Regions from separate parts of the Flavobacterium sp. MMLR14_040 genome, predicted to be linked through region 2. Evidence: riboswitches for the same ligand, from Rfam matches in the RefSeq annotation. Region 2 holds a riboswitch; the other holds the start of a gene.
What was found. A riboswitch is a leader RNA that binds a small molecule or an ion and turns the genes downstream of it on or off. The one in region 2 is predicted to bind cobalamin.
Positions count from the first base shown of each region.

Region 1: linked by a shared signal. The riboswitch ahead of SD960_RS02995 (TonB-dependent receptor plug domain-containing protein) and the one ahead of SD960_RS00375 (TonB-dependent receptor) in region 2 are both predicted to bind cobalamin.

Region 1 is NZ_JAWVWO010000002.1:64,015-71,060, reverse strand. It holds gene SD960_RS02995 (TonB-dependent receptor plug domain-containing protein) at 1-1,549, opposite strand, end outside; cobalamin riboswitch at 1,576-1,777, opposite strand; gene cobC (alpha-ribazole phosphatase family protein) at 1,845-2,381, opposite strand; gene SD960_RS02985 (adenosylcobinamide-GDP ribazoletransferase) at 2,366-3,157, opposite strand; gene cobT (nicotinate-nucleotide--dimethylbenzimidazole phosphoribosyltransferase) at 3,305-4,981, opposite strand; gene cobU (bifunctional adenosylcobinamide kinase/adenosylcobinamide-phosphate guanylyltransferase) at 5,200-5,712, opposite strand; gene SD960_RS02970 (DUF5522 domain-containing protein) at 5,899-6,261, opposite strand; gene SD960_RS02965 (ABC transporter substrate-binding protein) at 6,433-7,046, shown strand, end outside.
Region 2 is NZ_JAWVWO010000001.1:76,282-83,327, reverse strand. It holds gene SD960_RS00375 (TonB-dependent receptor) at 1-1,679, opposite strand, end outside; cobalamin riboswitch at 1,795-1,995, opposite strand; gene SD960_RS00370 (NAD(P)H-binding protein) at 2,046-2,693, opposite strand; gene SD960_RS00365 (adenylate/guanylate cyclase domain-containing protein) at 2,740-3,792, opposite strand; gene SD960_RS00360 (hypothetical protein) at 3,918-4,313, opposite strand; gene SD960_RS00355 (alkene reductase) at 4,288-5,028, opposite strand; gene SD960_RS00350 (type 1 glutamine amidotransferase domain-containing protein) at 5,255-6,079, opposite strand; gene SD960_RS00345 (antibiotic biosynthesis monooxygenase family protein) at 6,121-6,885, opposite strand; gene SD960_RS00340 (2TM domain-containing protein) at 7,035-7,046, opposite strand, start outside.

The DNA.
Region 1 (7,046 bases), on a different contig from region 2:
ATTCACCTCCAATCAATTGTTCGCTTTCTGAAACTGTATAGGCGTACGTTCCATTAATGGTAAAATTATTGTTTGCTATTTTTGGTTTCCATTCTAAAATTACTTCAGCACCATAAGCCCTTACTTTGTCGGTGTTTTCAGGAGACCACATATCTCCGCCGCCTTGTGACGGGACCCAACGCAATAAATTTTTAATAGAATTGTAATAAGCCGTTACTGATATTGAAAAATCTTTGGTAAAAAATTCATTACCAATTTCAGCCTGATAAGAAGTTTCGGGTTTTAAATCAGGATTGCCGCTTCCTTCCCAAAATAAATCATTATAAGTAGGCATTCTGAAGTTTTTTGAAGCATTTATTTTTACGCGGTAAAAGTCAGTAAACTGATAACGTGTTCCAAACGAAAAAAGAAATGGATTTCCGTAATTGTCTGTTACTTCCTGACGAATACTCGCATTATAATCCCATTTGTTACTTAGTGAATGACTTAATAATAAACTCGCGGAGCCTATTTCTCTTTTTACATTATCGATACTTGATCCATATCCTTTATTGCGATTATAATCGACAATCGAATTTAATTTAATCTTATCGTTTACATCAAACGCCAAATCATATTTTATAAGAGAAGTTTCAACTTTTCCATAAGTGAATAATTCTGAAGTAATACTAGGATAATATTTATAGGATTCTCCTATATGCGCAACTTTTAATTTTGAAGTAAAACGATTAAAAAGACTTTCCCATTCTAATAAATTTCGGGTATTAAAATCACCATATTTGGTTTTGGAACCATTAGGAGAAGTCAAAGAAAAATGACGTTCAGAATCGTAAAACTGGCTATAAGCCTTTAAAGTGTTTTTAGAATCAATTTTATAACCAAAAGTGGTATTCATACTGGTATTATAGTATTCGCCATTTGTGTTTCGCTGATCGGTATTGCCCGGATATTTAAAATCATTATCAGAACTGTTTCTGGAAATGCTTATCTGAAGACTATATTTATCTGATGCAACTATAGTACGATAATTGGCGCTCAGAGTATTATAACTTCCTAAACTAAAAAACACCTGATTTGAAAATTCATTTTTAAATCGTAAATCATTATTAAGGTGAATGCTTCCGCCAATGGCACTGCTTCCGTATAGAACACTTCCGCCTCCGGCTTTTACAGTTATAGAATTGAAATCTCTTGTTCCGATAGTATTAAAATCTGCCTGACCTAAAAACTGGGAATTTATATTTATACCATTCCAGATAACAGCAGTTTGCGCTCCGGTTGTTCCTCTAAAAGAAGGAGCAGAAGTCATTCCTAAACCATTTTCTTTAAAATAAATAACAGTATTATAGTTTAAAAGTGAAGTTAAAGAAGGCTGATTTTTATTGATAACAGAATCATTTAAAACCTGCACCGACTGTGAGCTGGAGTATTTTTTTAGATTGACATCAGAAACGATAACTTCCTTAAGTTTTGTAATAGAGTCATTTTGCGCCGAAATGAATTGGCACAACAATAGAAAACAAAATGCAAAACGTTTTTTTAAAGTCATAATTTCTACACTCTTTTTCCCGAGAGCTCGATATTTGTTATAAAGGCAGGTCTCCTGGCTTGCGTCTTATTGTTTACCTTCCCACCCGCTATTGCGAGCAGTGGTTTGTAGTTAACAATAAGCATTCATTTAGAACTAAGCTTACAGTTGCGGGAACAGCTCAAGATTTATACTTGATTCCCTTTTAATGTGTTTGAATTAAACACAACCTTAATTTGGCGCAAAGATAAAGTTAAAATCGTCGAATTTTCAAATTTGTTTCACTTTTTATATCAAATTCTAAACAAAACGACCTTTAAAGTACTATTTTTATTACTTGTCCAAAAGCAACTTTATTAGTAAAAGCATCTTTTAAGGGTAAAAAAGTATGATGACACAAAATACTTCTAATGACACCCGCATGTGAAATAATAATTATAGGCTGTTTTATTTCTTCTGAAATTTGATCTGATAAAAACTCACCAACTCTTTCATGTAATTCAACAAAAGATTCTCCGTTTGAAGCCGGAATATTAACAAAATCTTCCATCCACGGATTCAGCTGTTCGGGCAGAATGTCATTCCAGTTTTTCATTTCCCAATCGCCAAAATTCATTTCCATCAATCGGTTGTCTTCCTGATAAGAAATAGTTTTTATTCTTTTTTGAATGTGTTTTGCTAAAATGGAACATCTTTTTAACGGACTTGAAAATATAATGGCTTCAGTAGGTAACTGTGAAATGATGTTTTCTAAAACCAAATCAAAAGGTTCAGCAATGGCAACATCCGATTGTCCGTAACAAACTCCTTTTTCACAAATAGTTTCGGTATGGCGAACTAGATAAACTTCCATAAAAAAAGAATACTTAAATAATAAATAACCTCGCAAACCTGTTGCGTTGCGCCAAGACAATCTCCCGTATATCCATCAATCCATTTTTGGAAATAGCGAGCCAAAAAGTAACGGGTTAGAAAAACAGGAATTATCGTAAACAGAATTTTATACTGAAAAAAAGCAAATGCCAACAAAGGAATTAATCCGAAAAAGAAAGCACCAAAAATTTCTTTCCAACTATGATTATTGGCGATTGGTTTACTTTTACTCGAAGCATCATCGCGCGAATATTCATGCGTAAAAATGATCGAAATTGCAGCCAGCCGACTCAAAGCATGCGCCGAAATAAACAAAAAGAAAATAAGAAGATGGGAATTATCAATGGCAAAAAGCAAAATACCTTCGGAAAGCAATTTGAATTTTAATAAAAAAAGCAAAACCAGACCAATTGCTCCATAAGCGCCAATAGCACTGTCTTTCATAATGATCAGGATTTTTTCTTTGGTCCAGCCTCCGCCAAAACCATCACAAACATCTGCAAAACCATCTTCGTGAAAAGCTCCCGTCGTTAAAATAGAAGCAATAATTGCAAAAATAACAGCAGTTTCTGTTGATAGAAAAAAGGAAAAAAGATAGAAAGTTAGAAAAGAAATGCTTCCAACAATCCATCCGATAAAAGGAAAGTAACGAGTAGCTTTATTTAAATATTCAGGATTATGATCGATGTTTTTTGGGCAGGGAATTCGGGTGTAAAACATTAAACAGGTAAAGAAGATGTTTAGTTCTTTTTTCATTGAAGAGATTTGTTTTTAATTTTAATAAAATATATTTTAGGTGATCTTGTCATTTCGACGGAGGAGAAATCACACTAGAAACTCACATACAGTGCGTCTCTCTTTGGATGTGATTTCTCCTTCGTAAATGACAAACGAGACTATTGATCACTTCCTACTAACCCCCGCACTCTCAAAACTAGCCATTTCATTCAAAAAAGCTTCCGCTGATTTTAAAATAGGAAAAGCAATAGCACAGCCTGTTCCTTCGCCTAAACGTAAATTAAGATTTAAGATAGGCTTTGCATGTAAATAATCAAGTAATTTTTGATGTGCTTTTTCGTCAGAACAATGGCAGAAAACAGCATTTTTATGAATATCAACATTTATTTTCGAAGCGATTAAAAAAGCCACACTGCAAATAAAACCATCGACCAAAATTATCATTTTATTTTCAAAAGCGGTTAACATTCCACTTGCCATCTGTATGATTTCAAAACCGCCAAAATAAGCCAACTGCTGCATTAATTCGGCTTGACCGGAATAATTATCAATTGCTTTTTGAAGTATATTTTGTTTTTGAAGTAACTTTTCGGCCTCAACTCCAGTTCCTTTTCCCACACATTCTTCAATAGAAAAACCAGTTAAAAGACTCATTAAAACCGAAGCTGTTGAGGTATTTCCAATTCCCATTTCGCCAAAACCAATGCAATTTGAATTTGTTTTTGCAATATCATCAACAATAGCTTTTCCTTTTTCAAAACACAATTGTAATTCCGTTTCACCCATTGCCGGCGCGTGCAGAAACGACTGCGTTCCCTTTGCAATTTTAGCATTAATTAAATTAGCATTTGTTGGAAAATCATAGTTTACGCCAGCATCTACAATAGCTAACTCAATATTATTTTGATTGCAAAAAACATTGATTGCGGCGCCGCCTTCAAGAAAATTACCAACCATTTGTCGGGTCACATCTTGCGGATAAGCGCTTACGCCATGATTTGCGATTCCATGATCTGCGGCAAAAACCACAATGTTTGGGTTTGTAATTTTAGGATTTAAGGTTTCAAAAACCGTTGCCATTTGAAAAGCCAAAGTTTCTAACGTTCCCAAAGAACCGACAGGTTTGGTTTTAGAATCTATTTTTTCCTGTAGAAGTTTAGCAAAGTCATTTTTGATATCAGAAATTGGTGTTTTTAATTGAAAATCTAAAACAGGACTTTCAATCACATTTTTAATTTCTTTACAATCCGGAGCTTCCGATTTCTGTTTCCAATGCAGCTGTTGCAGCATCGGTTGGTTGTTGTAATTCGTTGCTGGTTTTCCAATGCAGAAATAACCTAAAGGTTCAATATTTTCAGGTAAATCAAGGATTTTTTTAAACTGATAATAATTCAGGATCGAAACCCAGCCCATTCCATAACCTTGCTCTGTAAGCGAAAGCCAAATATTTTGTGCCGCACAAACCGAACTAAATTTTACTGCCTCATTACTGCCAACAGTTCCAATAGTAAACTGATTTAAAACAGATCTGTCATACGCAATAATAAGTCCGATCGGAGCTTCTTCAATAGCTTCCAGTTTTAGCGATCTGTAATGTTCTTTTTGTTCCGGATTATCGGTGAGTTCCTCGGCTTTTTTATTATAATCTAAAAATAAGTCCTTAATTGCACTTTTTACTTCTGCCGATTTAATGATAAAATATCTCGTAGCATCCGTCAATCCAACTGAAGGCGCCCAATGTCCGGCCTGTAAAGCTTTTTCGATTACTTCGTCAGGAACTTCATCGGTTGTGAAATGTCGGGTATCGCGGCGGGATTTTAATATATCATCTAAATGGCTCATAAATTTCAATTACAATTACAAAACTCAACTACAAAACTCAATGTCAATTACAATTACAAAACTCAATGTCAATATTGAAAGTTATGTAAAGTTAAGACAGCTTTTTGGAATTTGTAATTATTTATTAAAATTTGATATTGTAATTACCATTGAATTTTGCCATTGTAATTGAATTTTGATATTGTAATTGATATTGAATTTTGACATTGTAATTGATATTACAACCCCTTAATCCTGACCGGAATTCCGGAAACCATCAAAATAACCTCATCGGCTTTTGATGCCAAAAACTGATTCATCCAGCCTTGCAGTTCTGTAAATTTTCTCCCAATTTGAGTTTCCGCATGAACGCCCATTCCAATTTCGTTGGTTACAATAATAAATACTGTATTCTCCTGACTGGCAATAGAAAGAAATTCTTTTTTGGCTTCTTCGAGACTTAAATTTACATCATAATTAGTGTCGACAAAAAAATTCGTGAGCCAAAGCGTAACGCAATCAATCAGCGCCACTTTTCCCGAAAAATCAATTTCACTGATATGTTTTTCTTTTTCAATATTTGTCCAGCGTTCGTCGCGTTCTTGTTGATGGCGATCGATTCTATTTTGAAAATCAACATCCCATTTTCTGGCTGTTGCTACATAAATTGGAGATTCTGAAAGCTGCAAAGCCAGATTTTGCGCATAAGTGCTTTTTCCTGATCGCTCGCCGCCGGTAATTAAGTAGATCATTTTTTTAATTATGAGTTGTAAGTTTTGAGTTATGAATTATTGTGGCGTTCCCCAAGGGTCGGGCTATACGCTTTATCTTTTATTTTTTTAAAGAAAAAAAATAAAAGGATGCCGCTTCTATCCCTAACGCGAAAGACCAATTAGATTTTAAGAAATGAATACGAACAAACAATTTATAATTAACAATTAATAAGGGCAATGCCGACAATTATTACCACAGCAATTTCCTCTTTTTAAATGAAACCATGTTGTAAAAACATAATTGCCATTTTCAATATAAAAATCAAGATCTTCGATTAGTTTTTCTGTTTTTGGTAAAGATAGTGCTTTATTTTGTAGTGCTTTTTGAGGAGTCATAGTTTCGACATAAGCATCTATTTTGTCAATACAAGCTTCTTTAAAGCAATCCGGGCATAGGCAATCTCCTGCACCAGAAAGATTAAAAATAGGAGGGTAGTCGTTACACCAACATTTGTTTTCAACAGAAATATCTCCGCAACTAAATGTAGAGTCGCAACTAGAGCAAATTTTGGTTTTTGTGGTATTCATAATAGTAGGTAAAGATAAATTTGGTTTTTGTAAGAATAAAGGTAAATAAAAAATTTATAAATTGCGTTACCTTTGTGCTTATTGAAAAATTTCAAATGTGAATCTCCGTGATTCAAATTTGAATGACAATAAGCAATAACGATACCATATTTCAAAATATATAACCCACATATGAAACATTTATTTCCAAAAATTATTTTTGTTTTATCATTTTTTCTTCTGTTTGGATGTAAAAAAAATGAAGCCCCTGAGATTGTAAAAACTGAAATTCCCCAAAATAGCATTGAGTTTGCTTCCGGACTTTCAATCGTAAAACACGAAGGATATTCGGTGGTTACGGTTATAGAGCCCTGGCCAAATGCGAATGCAAAATTCACTTATATTTTAAAAGAAAAAGAAGCAAAAGTTCCGGATAGTCTGCAAAAATATGCCACAATAAAAGTGCCTTTAGAATCTGTTGTGGTTACTTCTACTACAAATATTCCGTTTTTGGAAATGCTTGATGTTGAAGATAAATTAGTTGGTTTTCCTCATACAGATTATATTTCTTCAGAAAAAACAAGAGTTTTGATTGATAAAGGTTCGGTGAAAAATGTGGGACAAAATGAAAAGTTAAATATCGAGCAGCTAATAGAATTGTCTCCGGATTTGATTGTAACATTTGGAGTAGATAATAACAACCCAATGTTGGATAATTTGAAAAAAAGCGGTTTAAATGTTTTTATTCAGGCCGATTGGATGGAACAATCTCCGCTTGGAAAAGCAGAATGGATTAAGCTTTACGG
Region 2 (7,046 bases):
TACGTATAAGTTAGATTTGCAGCAAGGTTCAATTTGTTAATATGCATGCCCATATTAATAACAGATTCTATTCCGTGGCCTTTTACCTGCCCCATATTGGTCATCATCCATCGGAACAAATTTCCGGTTGGAGCGGCAATTATTTTGTCTTTGGTATTGGTGTAATATCCATCGACCTGAATAGAAAATTTGTCGAAAAAACTTTCTCTAAGAGGTAAATTATAAGTAAACCCAACATCATACTGGTTCATATATTCAGGCCTTAAAGTGCTTGAACCAACCATTGTATAATATAAATCATTGAAAGTGGGCATTCTGAAAATACGTTTTGCAAATGCTCTTAAATTGAAATCATAATCTTTGAATGGCGTATATCCAAGAAATAATGCAGGAGTAAATTCTGTTTTATCGGGCGCTTTTGCATTGTAGCGTACTTCCTCGTGTACGTGCGTACCAACAACGCTTCCTAAAACTTTAAACCCGCCGACTCTGTAAGAACTTGCGAGAGAAAATAATGCTGTATAACGTTCCGGATACGAAAACAAGGTTTTAATTCCTTTTCTGGTGGCATTTAATCTGTTGTATTGAAAATCTGTAGAAAGCGAAATATCCCAGGTTGGCAAAATGCTGTACATATTTACCGCCGAGAAATAATATTCCTGCTGGTAATAACTATCGTCTGACTGTGCTCCTTCGGTTACGGTTTCACCAAGCACATTTGTGGTATCTCTGGCTACATAATGGGTATAATCGTAGGCGTATTTTGCCTTTGCCTGAAATTTATATTTATCGGTAAAGTCTTTTATAAAAGTTCCCTGAGAGAAAAAATTCTTATCGTATTGCCTGAAACCGTCTGAGAACTTATTTTCGACAATGGCGCCGGGAGCACCTCTTTCAGAATCATAATAATACACTTTTGCATCCCAGGAACCGTTTTTTATTTTTCCGTAAAGACCGGATTCAAATCTTAGTGCTTCTATATCACTGTTATGTCGGGTTGTGGTTGTATCGTAGGCTAAAGTTCCGTCGAGATTATTTCTTTTATATCTGAATTTATATTGCCCATTCGATTTTATGTATTCAGAACTTACGCTCATGCTTACTTTGTCGCTCAATTTTTGTTCCCATCTAAAAGACGGATCAAAATAATTGATAGACATTGTTTTGAAACGTACTAATACATTTGTTTTTTTTGCATCTGAAAAAACAGGTCGTTTCGTTCTTAAATAAATAGTTGAAGCTGCCGCAAAGTCTTTTGCCGACTGAAATATTTCACTTTTTTGACCATTGTACATGGTTAGGGATTCCATGTCGTCCAGAGAGTATTTTCCCAGATCTGTAACTCCGTTTTGGGCATTGCCTAATTGAATTCCATCGTAAAAAACACCCACATGATGTGTGCCCATGTTGCGAACGTCAACGGTTTTTAGACCGCCAAGACCGCCATAATCTTTAATTTGGGTTCCGGCAAAATAACGAAGTGCATCGGCAACATTATGACTGGCGAGATTTTCAAGCAATATTCCCGAAAGGCTTTGTACAGGAATAACTTCCTGATAAGGTTTTCCTTTTAATATTACTTCTTTTAAAACGCGCAAGCTATCGTTTGATACTTGAGAATGAAGTACAACAGGAGATAACAGAACAAGGAATAAAAGTATTTTTTTTGTATTATACATCACTTATTTAATTAAATAAACTTCTGGATGTAATAATCAAAAAAGCAATAACAAGGAATCCCGCCATACAAATGACAGGTTTGTTTATTGTTCTTCAACTTTATTCCACGAAAGTCTTAAACTATGTGATTGTGGCAGGTCTCCTGACTTGTTCCATCTTTAAAACAGCCTTCTCATTCGCCGCGGCGAACAATGGCATTGGTGTCGTTTAAAGACTTATATAGAACTTACAGTAGCGGGTCTGTTCAGGATTTACACCTGATTCCCTTTTAACTATTTTTTTTAAGAAAAATAGACCAAAATCTGGCGCAAAGATATAATTATCTTTATAAAAATAAGTATGAATGTATTAATTTACATTTTGTCCTACATATTGGCAAAACTGAATATTTTATCAAGTTCGATAATTGAAGTGCCTTTAGGCAGCACTTTTGGTGATTTTGCTAATTTTTTTGCCAGCAAATCAGTTGGCAGGGGTTTGAACTTTTTAAATAAGCCAATTGCATTAACTGCTTTTAATATTTTTGCCATGGCATATTCTCCAAAACGATCTGAATTTGCTCTTAAAAGCAGTCCCGGCCTAAAAATAATATATTGTTCAAAATTGAGTTCTGCAATGCTGTCTTCAAGTTCTCCTTTTATTTTAGAATAAAAAACTTTACTCTTCGAAGTAGCTCCGTAAGCAGATAACAAAACAAAAGAGGAAACGTTATTTTCTCTGGCTGATTTTGCAAATGTGGCAGGAATATCAAAATCGATTTTCTTTTGATTTTCCTTCGATCCTGCTGCTTTGAGTGTTGTTCCTAAACAAGAAAAAATGACATCGCCCACAATCAAATCCTTGTAATTGTCTATGTTGGAGAAGTCAATAATTTGTTCAACGAGTTTTGGATGTTTTTTTCCTGTTGCTCTTCTTACAAAAATGGTAACCAATTCGTAATTTTTATCTGCCAAAAGTTCATCAACCAGAAATTCTCCTGTTGAACCTGTTGCGCCAATAACCAATGCTTTCATAATTTTAATTTTTAAATGATAATTTGTAATAAAATACTAAGGCAGACTAATTTTCGTCAATATTAAAATCAACAGTGTAAAGTTTCATTGGTTGCGCTTTCCCTCTTAAAAGTATTTCTCCCTGATGCGCATAAGTTACAGGTAAATCTTTTGGCAACACTTCTTTTATGGCTTCAGAAATAACAAAATCATGATTAAAATCATTGCATTTACATTGAATTCTTGACGTTGTATTAAGAAGATCTCCATGATAAACAATTTCTTTTTTTACTTTTCCTACCCAGGTTGTTACGGCATTTCCGATGTGCATTCCAGCCTTAAACTTCGGAATCCTATTATAGGTTTTTAAATAATATTCATTCTTCTTTTCAATAGATTGTTTAAGAAGATAAAAACAATACAAACACCGCTGATCTTTTATACCTGTTGCCGTTTTCCAGGTTAAAATAATTTCGTCTCCGGCGTATTGATAAACCTCTGCACGCGAAGCGAGAATGGCATCAGTAAAATCATTGAACAAATCCTGCAGTAATTTGCTGTACAGAATATCTCCCAACTCTTCTGCCATTGTGGTGGATGATTTGACATCGACAAACATAAAAATTCGTTCTTCCTGCATCGGGCGATGATAACGTCCGGTAAAATAATTATAAAAAAACCGACTGCTAAGCAAACTGCTTATTTCTAAAAACAAAATCAGTAATATGGAAGCTGCCAATGAAAAAAGAAAATCTCCAACCAAACGTTCTTCTACATATTTATTTATCGCTTTCTGATAAGAGAAATGACCAAACATTTCTTCGAATATAACAACAATAAAAAGTAAAAACACTACTATTATCACGCTATAAATAAGCGCTTTTAAAACCATCGATACAATAAAAGAATATTTATTGAGATTGATAAAAGACTTTTCGAAAGTGATGATGAAAAACCCAATCAGACAACCAATAATGGTGCCCGGCAACAATTGTAAATATCCATAATCTAAACCTGCATCAGTAAATTGGGCGTATAACAAACCTAACGCTCCGCCAACAGCAATTGCCTTAAAAATCAGACTGTATTTTTTATAGAAAGGTATCTTTGGTAATTCCATACACTTAAAGATTCAGAAAAAGCATGATGCCTTAATCAAAAGTAATACAGAATGTTAAGTTTAAAAAATTAAATTGAAATAAAACGATAACAGAGATATTTCTGTTACCGCTTATAACATTGAATTTAAATCGTTACCGGATGTTTGTAGACTTCCCAGTCGGTATAACCATGGTTGCCTAATCCGTAATGCAAATCACGAATGGGCTGCGTTAATTCCCAATTGTTGTGCAAACGTTCTACTAAATCCGGATTAGAGATAAACGGTTCGCCAAATCCGGCAATATCAATTGTTCCCGCATTGATGAGTTCTTCAGATAAGGCTCTGGTCATGTTTCCCGCAAGAATAATTACGCCATCATACCAGGAACGAAAACGTTCTATAAAACCTTCAGGTAAAGCATGGCTTCCTTTTGATAATTGGTCCATTAAATGAATATACACTATATTTCTTTTCTTTAGTTCTTTCGCTAAATAGTGATACGTCGCTTCAATTTCATCGTAATGTGGCAAATCTCCCAAACCTCCGTAAGGCGTTTAATCTGATGCCTGTTTTTTGGCTGCCAACGGCTTCAATAACAGCATCAGCAATTTCGAGTAAAAATCTCGAACGGTTTTCTATGCTTCCGCCATATTCATCGGTACGATTGTTTACAAAAGGATTTAAAAATTGCTCTACTAAATAGCCGTTTGCGCCGTGAATTTCTACTCCGTCAAAACCGGCTTCTATTGCATTTTTGGCTGCAGCCGAAAAATCTTTAACCACATTTTTTACTTCTGCAGCAGAAAGTGCTTTTGGTTTTGATGCCGGAACAAATCCTTCTACTCCATTTTCATTATAACCCCAGGCCGAAGTATTTTGTGCCTGAATATCTGACGGACCAACGGGAGCGATTCCATTTGGTTGATTTGAAGTGTGGGAAACCCTGCCCACGTGCCACAATTGAGAAAAAATGGTACTTCCCTTTTCATGCACGGCTTTTGTTACTTTTTTCCAGCCTTCAACCTGCTCTTTTGTATATAATCCGGGAATGTAAAGCACTCCTTTTGCGGTATCAGAAATCGCAGTTCCTTCTGTAATAATTAAACCTGCACCGGCGCGCTGTTGATAGTATATCGCATTATTTTCGTTTGGAATTCCGTCTTCATTTCTTGCTCTGGTCATTGGTGCCATTGCAATACGATTTTTTAATTCTAAAAAGCCAATCTTTGCCGGCTTAAATATATCTGTTATCATAATCTATTTTAACTTGAAATTATTTTATTTGTATTTAACTTGTTGGTTGTAATCATTTTAAACACATAGAATCATAGATTTTTAGCTAAAAAAGGCGTTTCACTTGTATCAACAAACATAGCTATGTGTTAGAAACTAGTTTCTTTTTGTATTGTTTTACAGATGTGACCTATGTTTCTATGTGTTTAATTAAGCTTTTATAAATTACCACAAAGGGTTGTTTTTATTATTTTTTAATCAACCAGCTTTCAACTGCTCTCGAAAAATCGGCTACATCAATTGGATGTCTGCTTGTGATAAGGTTTCCGTCAGTTACAACTGTTTCTTCTAAAACGATTCCGCCTGCATTTTTTAAGTCAGATTGAATGTTCCAGTAGCCTGTTAATTTTCTTCCTTTCAAAATATCGGCAGAAGCCAAAACCACCGGAGCGTGACAAATAGCTGCAATTAATTTTCCTGATTTATTAAAGTCCTGAATAAATTTTATCACATCTTTATCATAGCGAAGATTATCCGGATTCCAGGCTCCACCGGGAATAAATACAGCATCATAATCACTTACTTTGATTTGATCTGCCGTGCGGTCAAATTTTATCCAGCCTACTGGCTGTAAGTACTGAATAGCCATCACATGTGTTTTTGACATTTCAGGAAATGCAAGTCCGTATCTTTCAGGAGCCGGATTGAATTTTGGAGAAACAATCTCTACCTCTGCTCCCAATTCTTTAAAATACCAAACCGGACCTGTCAATTCAATTTCCTCAAAACCGTCTGCTACAAGAACAGCAATTTTTTTTCCTTTAAGAACCGTTTTGTCTTTTACGGGAGTAAAAAAGAAAGCTTTTAAGGCTTCGTTTCCCGGTGCATTCAATAATTTTGTTACGGGCATATTTACCACTGCCGATTGAGTAGATAATTGATTTACAACTTCTAACTCGTTAGAATAATTTGTTTTCATTTCTTTAGTTTTTACTGTTACCTGAGCTTCTGCGTTTGATAGTGCAAATAGACTTACTATACTTGCTACAATGATTTGTTTACTTGTTTTCATTTTTCTTTAGATTTAATTGTTACTTGTTATGTTTAAAATTGTTATTCACGAATAAGCGGTGCAAATTCGATAAGGTTGTGAATTCCGTCCTGAAAAGGCTGCTTTTTTATACTCGTATTCAAATAATCAAGTACAGGTTGAATGGGCGGAAAATTGAGATGATACTGAAATGCATCATTACTTCTAAATTTTTCGAAAGTCACAAACTGGGTTTTATCACTATCCAGCTGAGATAGCTGATAGGTTACTACGCCGGGTTCACTTCGAAATTTTGGCATTGCAATGTGATAAACATCTTTAAAATTTTCCTCTGTGCCTGCCTTTGCATCGACAAAAAGCATAATGGTTAATTGCTTATCTTCTGCTTTGCTGGGTCTTCGCCATTCCTGCTTAGAAATAGGTTCCAGATCTTTTACGCTGATTATCTTTTCAGGCTTTGCCAATGCAGATTTTTGTAATTGAACTATTGCTTTTGACTCTGAATTTCTTCTGAATTTATTCAGTTTGCTTTGATTTGTCCAACGCTCGAATAACCAAATGACTGATTGATTATCTTGCTCAAAATAAGCTTCTGACATAATATTACTATCATCTGAAAGCGATTTTAGAACATAGTCTCTTATAGCTTTTTCAAATTTTTGCAGATATTCTTTCTTTACCTCGTAACGAGTCATTTTCGCCACTATAACACTTTCTTCTGTTTTAGTTGAAGTTTGTGCATTTGCAAACGCACTTGCTAACATAAACAGCGTTGTAAAAATTACTAACGCTCTTTGATAAATAGAGAGATTTGTTTTTGCTGTCATAATTTTAATGTTTAAGGATTATTATTTTTAAAGAATACTTGCTGATAATGATCTTAATTATAAACCAAAATTACTACCACAGGCAGCCTCGCGCCAATGAGGCAAATCACTAAAAATGTGTGATCGAAATCACTTTGAATAATTTCAGATTAATGATTTTT